2 linked regions of the Saccharibacillus brassicae genome follow. The protein of the gene in region 1 interacts with the protein of each later gene in a pairwise test. Links are inferred from orthologs where the notes say so. Each region holds a gene or a part of one and is shown on either strand. Other genes may lie near its edges.

Region 1 (7,834 bases):
TGAGCTATATCGCCCTTGACGGCAATATCGGCTGTATGGTTAACGGAGCCGGACTGGCCATGGCCACGATGGATATTATCAAATACTACGGCGGCGAACCCGCCAACTTCCTGGACGTAGGGGGCGGTGCCACCAAGGAAAAAGTAACGGAAGCGTTCAAGATCATTTTGTCCGATCCGGAAGTCAAAGGGATCTTCATCAATATCTTCGGCGGCATCATGCGCTGCGACGTTATCGCGGACGGCGTAGTCGAAGCCGCGAAGCAGATCAAACTGGACAAACCGCTCGTTGTGCGCCTTGAAGGCACCAACGTAGACCTCGGCAAGAAGATCCTGAATGAATCGGGACTCAATATCGTATCCGCGGACTCGATGGCCGACGGGGCACAGAAGATCGTAGAGTTGGTCTCTTAATCGGATTCAGCTTGGCTAACGACAGAACGGCCAACGAATGCGGTGTGCGTACGCGGCCGGTTCTGGTTCGATGCGCAGAACCGGCCGGATCGCCGCGGCGTCAGTTTCGCAAACCGACTTTAAACGGAGGATGTGGATCGGCATGAGTATTCTGGTGGACAAACATACAAAAGTGATTACGCAGGGCATTACGGGCGAGACAGGGCTTTTCCATACGAAAGGCGCTTTGGAATACGGAACACAGATGGTTGGGGGCGTAACTCCCGGCAAAGGCGGTACCGAAGTTGAAATTCAGCTCGAAAACGGCAGCGCCGTCAAACTTCCGGTTTTCAATACGGTAAACGACGCGGTCAAAGCGACCGGCGCAACCGCAAGCGTCATCTATGTACCGCCGGCTTTTGCCGCGGACTCGATCCTGGAAGCGGTAGACGCGGAGCTTGATCTCGTCATCTGCATCACGGAAGGCATTCCGGTGCTGGACATGGTCAAGGTCAAGCGCTACATGGAAGGCAAAAAGACGATTCTGATCGGACCTAACTGTCCGGGCGTCATTACGCCTGACGCTTGCAAAATCGGCATCATGCCGGGCTATATTCACAAAGCCGGCAAAGTCGGCGTCGTATCCCGAAGCGGAACGCTGACGTACGAAGCCGTGCACCAGCTGACGACGCGCGGCATCGGCCAGTCGACTGCGGTCGGCATCGGCGGAGACCCGGTCAAAGGTTCGGAGTTCATCGACATCCTGAAGATGTTCAACGAAGACGAAGGCACGCAGGCCGTCGTCATGATCGGCGAAATCGGCGGCACGGCCGAAGAAGAAGCGGCCGAGTGGGTCAAAGCCAACATGACGAAGCCGGTCGTCGGCTTTATCGGCGGTGCCACGGCGCCTGAAGGCAAACGCATGGGCCATGCCGGCGCGATCATCTCGGGCGGCAAAGGCACGGCAGCCGAAAAAATCGCCAAGTTGGAAGAGTGCGGCATTCGCGTCGCTCCGACTCCGGCGGAAATGGGCGCTACGCTCGTAGCTGTGCTCGAAGAGCGCGGCGTGCTGGAGACGTTCACGGCGGGTTGATTTCCGGTTTCTTTTCTGGCACAATAACGAAAAGAAACTTAATCGGATAAGCAAAACCGACGAGGCAGGCAGCCTTTCTTTCCCTATGGGAAGAAAGGCTGCCTTTTCGCGTTTGCCGCTTGTTCGCAAAAAGGAGCGGGTAATCTCTATGACGCGACAACGACTGCCTGAAGCCCTCTGGCTGCTGGCACTGCACGAAACGAAAGGCATCGGTTGGCACCGTTTGTACGGATTGATCAAGATCGTATCGGAGCGGCGCATTCCGTATTCGCGGCTGTTCGAGCTGACCGAGCAGGAGTGGACGGCTCTGGGCGCGGAACCGAAATCGGCCGCGGCGGCCTCACGCCTGAATATCGCGCAGGCGTTCGAACGGGCGGAGCAGCTGCGCAAGCTTGGCATCGAACCGATTTCTTTTTACGACGACGAGTATCCTACTCTAATGAAGGAAACCGCCAAACCGCCCTGGCTGCTGTATACGATCGGACGCCGCGAGCTGCTGAACGAATTTGGCATCGCGATCGTCGGTACGAGAACGCCTACTTCCTACGGCCGCGTCGTCTGCGAACGGATCGCCGGAGCTCTGGCGGAACGAGGCATATGCCTGGTGAGCGGCATGGCACGGGGCATCGACGGATACGCCCACCGGGAAACGCTCAAGCGAGGAGGAACTACGATCGCGGTGCTCGGAGCAGGGGTGGACGTGCCTTATCCGCCGGAACATCGGCAGCTGCACCGGGAGATCGCCGAGCAGGGCTTGCTGGTGTCGGAGTTTCCTCCCGGTACGCGGCCGGTGCCGGGCTTGTTCCCGCTGCGCAACCGGATTATCGCCGGTTTGTGTCGCGGCGTGCTGATCGTCGAAGCGGCGCAGAGAAGCGGTTCGCTGATCACGGCGGATTATGCGCTCGAATGCAACCGCGACGTGTTCGCCGTGCCGGGGCCGGTCACTTCGCCGAAAAGCGCGGGAACATTCGAACTGATCAAAAACGGGGCGAAGCCCTGCGCAAGCGCGGAAGATATTTTGGAAGCGTACGGCGATTGCTTCGCTCCCCTGCCCCAAAGCGCTGCAAAAAAAGAGGGACATGAAAAATTGACAAAAGAGGAGCGGAAGATATACGTTATATTGGAGCAAGGGGATGCAAGCATCGACGAACTGCAGCGGAAGACCTCCTGGGAGTTTGGACTTTTACATTCCGTTCTGCTATCTTTAATCATAAAAAGCCAGGTGAAGTCGCTCTCCGGCGCCATTTACACGTGGATCGGATAAGCGATTCGTCGACCCCCACTTTCGATCCAGTTCCAGTCAAGGCACACAATCAACGATAGACGCGGTCCAGGGCAAGGGGCCCATAAAGCCGCGCTCGCACAACCTGAGAGGAGGACGAACCTATGGCTGATGCGCTAGTCATCGTGGAATCGCCCGCAAAGGCGAAAACGATAGGCAAATACCTAGGCAGCAAATTTATCGTCAAAGCGTCCATGGGCCATATTCGGGATCTTCCGAAAAGCCAGATCGGCGTCGAAGTCGACAACGAATTCAATCCGAAATATATTACGATTCGCGGTAAAGGCTCGATCCTGAAAGAATTGAAAGACGCCAGCAAAAAAGTAAAAAAAGTGTATCTCGCGGCCGACCCCGATCGCGAAGGGGAAGCGATTGCTTGGCACTTGGCGCATGCGCTCAATATCGACAACGTGCAGGACTGCCGCGTCGTGTTCAACGAAATTACGAAGCAGGCGGTCAAGGATGCGTTCAAGACGCCGCGTCCGATCAACATGGATCTGGTCAATGCCCAGCAGGCGCGCCGCATTCTCGATCGGCTGGTCGGCTACAAGATCAGTCCGCTGCTGTGGAAAAAAGTCAAAAAAGGACTGTCCGCGGGACGCGTACAATCGGTTGCCGTCAAACTGATCATCGACCGCGAGAACGAAATTTCCGAGTTCCTGCCCGAAGAATACTGGAGCATTACGGCTCGCCTTGCTGTCAAAGGCAACGAATTCGAAGCCAAGTTCCACCAACTGAACGGCAGCAAAAAAGAGCTCGGCAGCGAACAGGACGTCCAGGAAGTGCTGGCCGCTTTTGAAGGAAAAGATTTTGTCGTAAGCGAAGTCAAAGAAAGAGAACGCCAGCGTCATCCGTCTCCTCCATTCACGACAAGCTCGCTGCAGCAGGAAGCCGCGCGCAAGCTCAATTTCCGCGCAGCGAAGACGATGTCGGTCGCTCAGCAGCTGTATGAAGGTATCGATCTCGGCAAAGAAGGCACGGTCGGCTTGATTACGTACATGCGTACCGACTCGACTCGGGTCGCCGCCAGCGCCCAGGAAGAAGCCAAAGCTTTTATCGGCGAACGTTACGGCACCGAATTCTCGCCGGAGACGCCGCGCCAATATTCCAAAAAATCCGCGGGTTCGCAGGATGCCCACGAAGCGGTTCGTCCGACTTCGATGGAACGCGATCCGGAATCGGTCAAAGCGGTCATGAGCCGCGACCAGTTCCGTCTGTACAAGCTGATCTGGGAACGTTTCGTTGCCAGCCAGATGTCTTCGGCCGTGCTCGATACGCTGTCCGTGGACATCGCAGCCGGCGACACCACTTTCCGGGCGGTCGGATCGAAAGTCCGGTTCCAGGGTTTCATGAAAGTGTATGTGGAAGGCAACGACGACGGAAGCGTGGAAGAAGACAAGTTCCTGCCGGCGCTCGTCAAGGGCGACAAGCTTGAACACAAAAACACCGAACCGAAGCAGCATTTCACGCAGCCGCCTCCGCGTTATACGGAAGCCCGTCTCGTGAAGACGCTCGAAGAACTCGGAATCGGACGCCCGAGTACGTATGCGCCGACATTGGAGACGATCCAAAAGCGCGGATACGTGGCGATCGAAGAAAAGAAGTTCATGCCGACCGAGCTCGGGGAATTGATCAACGAACAGATGGAACAGTTTTTCCCGGAGATTCTCGATGCCGAGTTCACGGCGCATATGGAAGAAAGCCTCGACCATGTGGAAGAAGGCGAAGAACAGTGGGTCCGCGTGTTGAGAGAGTTTTACGACACGTTCGAGAAACGTCTCGAATTCGCGGAAGAAGAAATGAAAGAAATCGAAATCCAGGACGAAGTTTCGGACGAAGTATGCGACAAATGCGGCAAGCCGATGGTGTACAAAATGGGCCGGTTCGGCAAATTCCTGGCTTGTTCCGGGTTCCCGGACTGCCGCAATACCCGTCCGATCGTCAAAAATATCGGCGTGACCTGTCCGAAATGCAAAGAAGGGCATGTCGTCGAGCGCCGCAGCAAAAAAGGGCGTATCTTCTACGGATGCGACCAGTATCCGGAATGCGACTTCGTTTCGTGGGACCGTCCGTCGCCGAAGCCTTGTCCGGTATGCAGCTCGCTGATGGTCGAAAAACGCAGCAAACAGGGAACGAAGCTTCAATGCACGTCGTGCGATCATACGGAACTGCTGGAAGACAGCGAAGACGCAGCGGAAGTTTAATATAGGGGGAACATGAAGTGAGCAGCAATCAAAGAGTAACGGTAATCGGAGCGGGACTGGCGGGAAGCGAGGCGGCTTGGCAGATCGCCAGCCGCGGCGTTCCGGTCACGCTCTACGAGATGCGGCCGAAAGTCAAAACGCCGGCCCATCACACGTCGTATTTTGCGGAACTGGTATGCAGCAATTCGCTGCGCGCAAACGGCTTTACGGGAGCGGTCGGCGTGCTGAAGGAAGAAATGCGCCGGCTCGATTCGCTCGTAATCGGCAAAGCGGATGCCAGCGCCGTACCGGCGGGCGGAGCGCTTGCCGTCGACCGGGACCTGTTCTCGGGCGGCATCACGCAGGCGCTCAAAGAACATCCGCTCGTCGACGTGCGCGAAGAAGAAGTGACGGAGATTCCCGAAGACGGCATTACGATCATTGCCACGGGTCCGCTCACTTCCCCGGCACTGTCCGAACAGATCAAAAGCTTCATGGGCGAAGAATATTTCTACTTCTACGATGCGGCGGCTCCGATTATCGAGAAAGATTCGATCGATATGGATAAAGTCTACCTCGCTTCCCGCTACGACAAGGGCGAAGCGGCGTACCTGAACTGCCCGATGACCGAAGAGGAGTTCGATCGTTTCTACGAAGCGCTGATCGCGGCGGAAACCGCGGAACTCAAAGAGTTCGAAAAAGAAATTTATTTCGAAGGCTGTATGCCGATCGAAGTCATGATGCAAAGAGGCCGCCAGACCGCGCTGTTCGGTCCGATGAAACCGGTCGGCCTGCCGGACCCGCGCACGGGCAAAAATCCGTTCGCTGTCGTGCAGCTGCGCCAGGACAACGCGGCCGGCACGCTGTACAATCTGGTCGGCTTCCAGACGCATCTGAAATGGGGCGAGCAGAAGCGGGTGTTCCAGATGATTCCGGGCCTCGAGAACGTCGATATCGTCCGCTACGGCGTCATGCACCGCAATACGTTCATCAATTCGCCCAAGCTGCTTGAGCCGACCTACCAGTGCAAGAACAAGTCGAACCTGTTCTTCGCCGGGCAGATGACCGGCGTGGAAGGGTATGTCGAATCGGCCGCATCGGGCCTGATCGCCGGTATCAACGCCGCGCATCTGGCGCTCGGACGCGAACCGATCGTTTTCCCCGAAGCGACGACGCTCGGAGGCATGGCCCGTTATATCACGACGGCCGATCCGAACCATTTCCAGCCGATGAACGCCAATTTCGGCCTGCTGCCGAAACCGGAACAGAAGATCCGCAACAAAAAAGAAAAAAACGAAGCTCTGGCCATGCGCGCGTTGGATGCGTTGACGGCTTTCACGGCGGAACACGCGCTGAATCCCGTTCGCAGCTGACCGCCCTATCCGGAGAGGAGGATCATGATGGAAATTTCTTTTCACGCGACGACGATTTGCGCCGTGCGCAAAAACGGCAAGTCGGCCATAGCCGGCGACGGCCAGGTCACGATGGGACAGAACGTGATCATGAAGCAGCACGCGAAAAAGGTACGCCGGTTGTACCGCGGACAGGTTTTGGCCGGATTTGCCGGTTCTGTCGGCGACGCCATTACCCTGTTCGAGAAGTTCGAAGCCAAGCTTGAAGAACATCAGGGCAATCTCCAGCGCGCCGCGGTGGAGCTGGTGAAGGAATGGCGGACCGATCAGATGCTGCGCAAGCTGGAAGCGCTGATGATCGTCATGGACAAAGACGGCATGCTGTTGATTTCCGGCAACGGCGAAATCATCGAACCGGACGACGACATTATCGCGATCGGTTCGGGCGGCAATTTTGCTCTGTCGGCCGCGCGCGCACTCAAACGCCACGCGGAGCTCGAAGCGAAAGAGATCGCCGAAGCTTCGCTGCGGATTGCCGCTGAAATTTGCGTTTATACGAACGACAACATTATCGTCGAAGAACTTTAACGCCAATTACGGGCCGTGGGTCGTGCGCGAACGGCGAACACGCCTTAAAAGTGGAGGGTATGGCCATGAAAAACGAAGCCCTGACACCGCGGGAAATCGTAGCGGAGCTGGACAAGTATATCGTAGGACAGAAGAAGGCCAAGCGTTCGGTAGCCGTTGCCCTGCGCAATCGTTATCGCCGCAGCCTGCTTCCCGAAGAAACGCGCGACGAAGTCGTGCCGAAAAACATCCTGATGATCGGACCGACCGGCGTCGGCAAGACGGAAATCGCGCGTCGGCTGGCCAAATTGGTCGGCGCGCCGTTCATCAAGGTGGAAGCGACCAAGTTTACCGAAGTCGGTTACGTCGGCCGCGACGTCGAAGCGATGATCCGCGATTTGGTGGACACCTCGATTCGCATGGTCAAAGCCGAGCGGACAGAAAAAGTCAAAGACCGCGCGGAAGAAATGGCGAATGAGCGGATCGTCGAAATTTTGGAGCCGGCTTCCAAATCGTCGACTTCGCAGCGCAATCCGTTCGAAATGCTGTTCGGCGGCGCACAGGGCAAGACGCCCGAGCCGGAACCGGAAAAAACCCGCTACGAAGAAGGCAGCCTCAGCGAACGCCGCCGCAAAGTGCGGTTCGATCTGCTGGCCGGCAAGCTCGAAGAGCAGGTGATCGAAATCGACGTCGAAGACGCGATGCCGAACATGTTCGACATGCTCGCCGGGCAGGGCGGCAACGACCAGATGGGCATGAACATTCAGGAGATGCTCGGCAATTTCCTGCCCAAGCGGAGCAAGCGCCGCAAGCTGCCGATTCGCGAAGCGCGCAAAGCGTTGATCCAGGAAGAAGCGTCCAAGCTGATCGATATGGACGACGTGAACCAGGAAGCGGTGCGCCGCGCCGAACAGGCTGGCATCATCTTTATCGACGAAATCGACAAAGTGGCCGGCGCGGGCCGC
Region 2 (5,211 bases), 530 kb from region 1 along the record:
CGGCATGGCAATCGCCGAAGCGCACACCGCTTCCGTCTACAACCAGGCCGATTTCAAGATCATCGACCACTATACGTACGCGATCTGCGGCGACGGCGACCTGATGGAAGGCGTCTCGCATGAAGCGGCTTCGATGGCCGGCCATATGCAGCTCGGCAAACTGATCATGCTGTACGATTCCAACGACATCACGCTGGACGGCGAAGCTTCCCTGTCGCTGACGGACAGCGTCATGAAGAGATTCGAAGGTTACGGCTGGCAGGTTCTGCGCGTCGAAGACGGCAACGACGTCGACGCTCTCGCCAAAGCGATCGAGCAGGGCAAAATGGATACGGGACGTCCGACGCTGATCGAAGTCAAAACGATCATCGGTTACGGCAGCCCGAACAAGCAGGGCAAAGGCGGCCACGCCGGTCCTCACGGATCGCCGCTCGGCTCCGACGAGACCAAGCTGACGAAGGAATTCTACAACTGGGTCTACGAAGAAAACTTCTACGTGCCGGACGAAGTTCGCGAACATTTCGCCAAAGTCAAAGAAAAAGGCGAATTGGCGAACAAAATCTGGGACGACCAGTTCGAGCAGTTCCAGAACCAGAACCCGGAACTGGCCGCTCAATTCCTGATGGCGTTCAATGCCGACCTTCCGATCGGCTGGGACGAAGAACTGCCTAAGTACGCGGCAGGCGACAAAGAAATGTCGACCCGCGTTGCTTCCGGCAAAGCGCTGAACGGCGTCGTGCACCGCATTCCGCAGCTGTTCGGCGGATCGGCCGACCTGGAAAGCTCCACGATGACCCACCTGAACGACATCACCGTGTTCACGCCGCAGGAACGCGCGGGACGCAACATCTACTACGGCGTGCGCGAATTCGGCATGGCCGGAGCGATGAACGGTATCGCCCTGCACGGCGGCATCAAAGTGTTCGGCGGCACGTTCTTCGTGTTCACCGACTACCTGCGTCCGGCGATCCGCCTGGCTTCCCTGATGGGACTGCCGGTCACTTACGTGCTCACGCACGACAGTATCGCCGTAGGCGAAGACGGCCCGACGCACGAACCGATCGAGCAGCTCGCTTCCGTACGCATCATTCCGGGTCTGACGGTGATCCGTCCTGCCGACGGCAACGAGACTTCGGCGGCATGGGCTTACTCGCTGCAAAACAAGAAAAACCCGGTAGCGCTCGTTCTGACCCGTCAAAACCTGCCGATTCTGGAAGGTTCGGTCGAATGCGCATGGGAAGGCGTGGCGCGCGGCGCTTACGTCGTGTCCGACGCGAAGGACGGCAAGCCTGCCGCCCAGATTCTCGCGACCGGTTCCGAAGTGCAGCTGGCTGTCAAAGCGCAAGCCAAGCTGGCCGAAGAAGGCATCCAGGTTCGCGTCGTCAGCATGCCGAGCTGGGATCTGTTCGAACAGCAGGACAAAGCTTACCGCGATTCCGTTATCCTGCCGGAAGTCAAAGCCCGTCTGGCCGTCGAAATGGCGAGCCCGTTCGGTTGGGAACGTTATGTCGGCGATGCCGGCGCGATTCTCGGCATCAACACGTTCGGCGCTTCGGCTCCGGGCGGCAAAGTGATGGAAGAGTACGGATTCACGCCGGAGAACGTCGTGTCCAAAGTCAAGGAACTGCTTAACTAATACAGAACGCATCTCCCGATCCGCCTGACGCTTTGTTGAAGCGGCAGGCACCCGGAGTGCGAAGTTTATCGCCCCTGCGGCGTCCGTGCGAAAGAGCGCATCCGGTGATGGACTCCGGCCGGATGACGACAGGGGCTTTTTTATTCGATAATTTTTATTCGGCAAAACGGTTTGAAGCACGCAAATATTCGAGGAGGTTTTATACGATGGCCAAAAACGTTCATTTCGATTACAGCAAAGCACTGGGTTTCTTCGGACAGCATGAAATCGACTACTTCGCGGAACCGATCAAGCTCGCCCACGAGCAGCTGCATAACAAAACGGGCGTAGGTTCGGATTACCTCGGCTGGATCGACCTGCCGAAAGCGTACGACAAGGAAGAATTCGCCCGGATCAAAAAAGCGGCGGAGAAAATCCAGAGCGATTCCGAAGTGCTGATCGTAATCGGCATCGGCGGTTCGTACCTCGGCGCGCGCGCCGCGATCGAAATGCTGACGAACTCTTTCTACAACGTACAGGACAAATCCCAGCGCAAGACGCCTCAGGTGTTCTTCGCCGGCAACAGCATCAGCTCGACGTACCTGTCGCATCTGCTGCAATTGGTCGAAGGCAAAGACTTCTCCGTTAACGTCATCTCCAAATCCGGCACGACGACGGAACCGGCGATCGCTTTCCGTATTTTCCGTGCGGCGCTTGAGAAAAAATACGGCAAAGAAGAAGCCCGCAAACGCATCTACGCGACGACGGATACCGCGCGCGGCGCGCTCAAGAAGCTGTCGACCGAAGAAGGCTACGAATCGTTCGTTATTCCGGACGACGTGGGCGGACGCTACTCCGTGCTGACAGCTGTCGGCCTGCTGCCGATCGCGGCTGCCGGCGTGGACATCGACGCCATGATGCAGGGCGCGGCAGACGCGTCGGACGAGTTCTCGAACCCGAACGTGGCCGAGAACGAAGCGTACCAGTACGCGGCTGTCCGCAACGCGCTGTACCGTAAAGGCAAAGGCACGGAAATCCTCGTGAACTACGAGCCTTCGCTGCACTTCGTGTCGGAATGGTGGAAGCAGCTGTTCGGCGAAAGCGAAGGCAAAGACTTCAAGGGGATCTACCCGTCTTCCGTCGATTTCTCGACCGACCTGCACTCGATGGGCCAATTCATTCAAGAAGGCAGCCGCAACATCTTCGAGACGGTCATTCAGGTAGAGAACGTGTCCGAGCAGATCACGATCGAAGAAGATGCGGACGATCTGGACGGCCTGAACTTCCTCGCAGGCCAAACGATGGACTTCGTCAACAAAAAAGCGTTCCAGGGCACGATGCTTGCGCATACGGACGGACAAGTGCCGAACCTGATCGTCAACATCAAAGATTTCAGCCCGTATACGTTCGGCTACCTCGTCTACTTCTTCGAGAAAGCGTGCGGCATCAGCGGCTACCTGCTGGGCGTGAACCCGTTCGATCAGCCGGGCGTCGAAGCGTACAAGAAAAACATGTTCGCGCTGCTCGGCAAACCGGGCTTCGAAAAAGAAAAAGCGGAATTGGAATCGCGCCTGTCCGAATAATTATGCGGAATAATTCTGACATCAATCTTTACGGCAACGTGAATTCCTGTTTTAATAAGAGAATAACCACCGGTTAATTCGCTTCGGCGGTTCACCGGAACCCACAGAGGAAAGCAGTTCACCCGCGTGCATCGCGTTTATGGCGTATGCAGAAGATGGGGAACTGCTTTCTACTATAAGGAAGGTTCGAATCATCCATGTTGGAACGTTACAAGACGGTCAGACAAGAAGGGCAGCAAGAAATCGTGATTCGCAAGTCGCGTTTTATCGGTCATATTCGTCCTGTCGAGAATGAAGAAGAAGCGAACGCTTTTATTAACGAAATCAAAAAGCTTCATCGCGGCGCTACCCACAACTGCTCGGCTTATCTGCTCGGCGAGCGCGATGAAATTCAAAAGCAGTCCGACGACGGAGAACCGAGCGGAACGGCGGGCAAGCCTATTTTGGAAGTGCTCAAAAACCGGGGACTGAAAAACGTGGCGGTCGTCGTCACCCGTTACTTCGGCGGCATCATGCTCGGCGCCGGAGGTTTGATCCGGGCTTATGCGGACGGTGCCGTGGCGGCGGTCGAAGCCGGCGACGAGATTACGCGCGTGCTGCATACGCAGGTATTCGTCACGCTGGACTATACGTGGCACGGCAAAGTCGAGAACGAACTGCGAAGCCGCGAAGTGCGGACAGGCGAGACGCAGTTCACGGATAAAGTGACCGTTCTTTGCTTGCCGCCTGCGGGCGAAGCCGAGCCGTTCGTCTCCTGGATGACGGATCTGACGCAGGGTCAGGCCGACATCGCGAAAGGGGACTCCGTTTACTACATCGAAGGGGAATAACGACTATGGCGAGAAGAGCAGTAGAGCAGGAGTTGTCGCGGGAGCGAATCCTTGAGGCGGCCAGACATTTGTTCATCACCAAAGGATACCGGGCCATTTCCATGCGCAGTATCGGACAGCATCTGGGCTACAGCCACGGTTCGCTTTACTATCATTTCAAAGAAAAAGCGGAACTGTTTTACGCCATCGTGATCGAAGATTTCGGGTATTTGTCGAGCTGCCTGAACGGCGTGATGAGCGGTCCGGAGATCGACGAATTCACGCGCACCGAGCTTTTGCTGCTGGAATTTATCCGTTTCGGCCTGGAGCATCCGCATCAGTACGAGATCATGTTCATGACGCGCGACGAAGAACTGCTGGCTTACTGCCGCAGCGAACAGAGCCGGTGCCTGGACTTGTTCGCTTCCATCGTACGCGGACACTTGAGCGAAGGGCTGCATACGGAAGACTCGCTCAAGAGCATTCCGCTCAGCCTGTTCCTGTCCGCGCACGGATTCGTCTCGTACTACATTCAGGAAAAAGCGACCTTCGAAGAAATTCGGCCGGCAGCCGTTAATCATGTGCGCAATTTGTGCGCCCACCTGCATCTGCCTGCTTCAAGGCTGTGAACGATTAACAAAAGAACGCTTCGCTGCGTCGTTGCGAAAAAGAAAGAGCCTTTATCCCTTGGATAAAGGCTCTTTTTGTTTGCCAAATCGCAGTAGTAGGCGCCGTATCGTTAGGGCTCGCTTCGCAGGCGCTCGACCTGTTCGAGCGTCAGGCCTGTCGCTTCGGCCGCTTCCTCCGGCTGCAGTCCCATCTTGAGCAGCCGCCGGGCCGTGTCTTCGATGCCTTTTTGCACGCCCTGCTCGATACCTTGCTCGATGCCTTTTTGCACGCCCTGCTCGATGCCCTGCTCGATGCCTTTTGCCATTCCCGCCTTGAATCCGTAGATCTCCGCATTTTTGGCCGCATCCATCATGGATGCCTGATCGCGCAGAAACTTCTGGCGGTCTTCGTACTCCATTCTCAACTTCTTATCCTGACTCAGAAACTCCAGAGCCGTCATCGCTTTTTTCAGTTTCGGTTCGTTCATGGTCAGCACCTCCCATTGATTCGGATCGACGCCCTTGAGAAACAACAGCCAGTTCGCCAGTCCGCCTTCTTTTATATCGACCGTATGCGCTTCAAGCTTGGGCAGTTC

Evidence for each region. The genes of interacting proteins can lie anywhere in the genome.
Region 2: the proteins of topA (region 1) and FFV09_RS17185 interact in binary tests that used the Escherichia coli proteins (3 or more experiments, as listed by UniProt). The link is inferred for Saccharibacillus brassicae from one-to-one orthologs.

Annotation. Positions count from the first base shown.
Region 1 is NZ_CP041217.1:4,667,042-4,674,875, forward strand. The notes cover bases 2,480-5,421. They hold topA (type I DNA topoisomerase), read left to right. Parts: upstream 2,480-2,871; coding sequence 2,872-4,971; downstream 4,972-5,421. Other genes in these bases: dprA (DNA-processing protein DprA), read left to right, coding at 2,480-2,749; trmFO (FADH(2)-oxidizing methylenetetrahydrofolate--tRNA-(uracil(54)-C(5))-methyltransferase TrmFO), read left to right, coding at 4,989-5,421. Outside these bases: sucC (ADP-forming succinate--CoA ligase subunit beta), read left to right, coding at 1-413; sucD (succinate--CoA ligase subunit alpha), read left to right, coding at 556-1,485; more of dprA, read left to right, coding at 1,634-2,479; more of trmFO, read left to right, coding at 5,422-6,323; ATP-dependent protease subunit HslV, read left to right, coding at 6,351-6,890; ATP-dependent protease ATPase subunit HslU, read left to right, coding at 6,956-7,834. UniProt on the Escherichia coli protein: Releases the supercoiling and torsional tension of DNA, which is introduced during the DNA replication and transcription, by transiently cleaving and rejoining one strand of the DNA duplex.
Region 2 is NZ_CP041217.1:4,141,440-4,146,650, forward strand. Bases 2,341-5,211 are described here. They hold FFV09_RS17185 (YigZ family protein), read left to right. Parts: upstream 2,341-3,395; coding sequence 3,396-4,028; downstream 4,029-5,211. Other genes in these bases: FFV09_RS17180 (glucose-6-phosphate isomerase), read left to right, coding at 2,341-3,198; FFV09_RS17190 (TetR/AcrR family transcriptional regulator), read left to right, coding at 4,034-4,636; FFV09_RS17195 (Rpn family recombination-promoting nuclease/putative transposase), read right to left, coding at 4,747-5,211. Outside these bases: tkt (transketolase), read left to right, coding at 1-1,636; more of FFV09_RS17180, read left to right, coding at 1,843-2,340.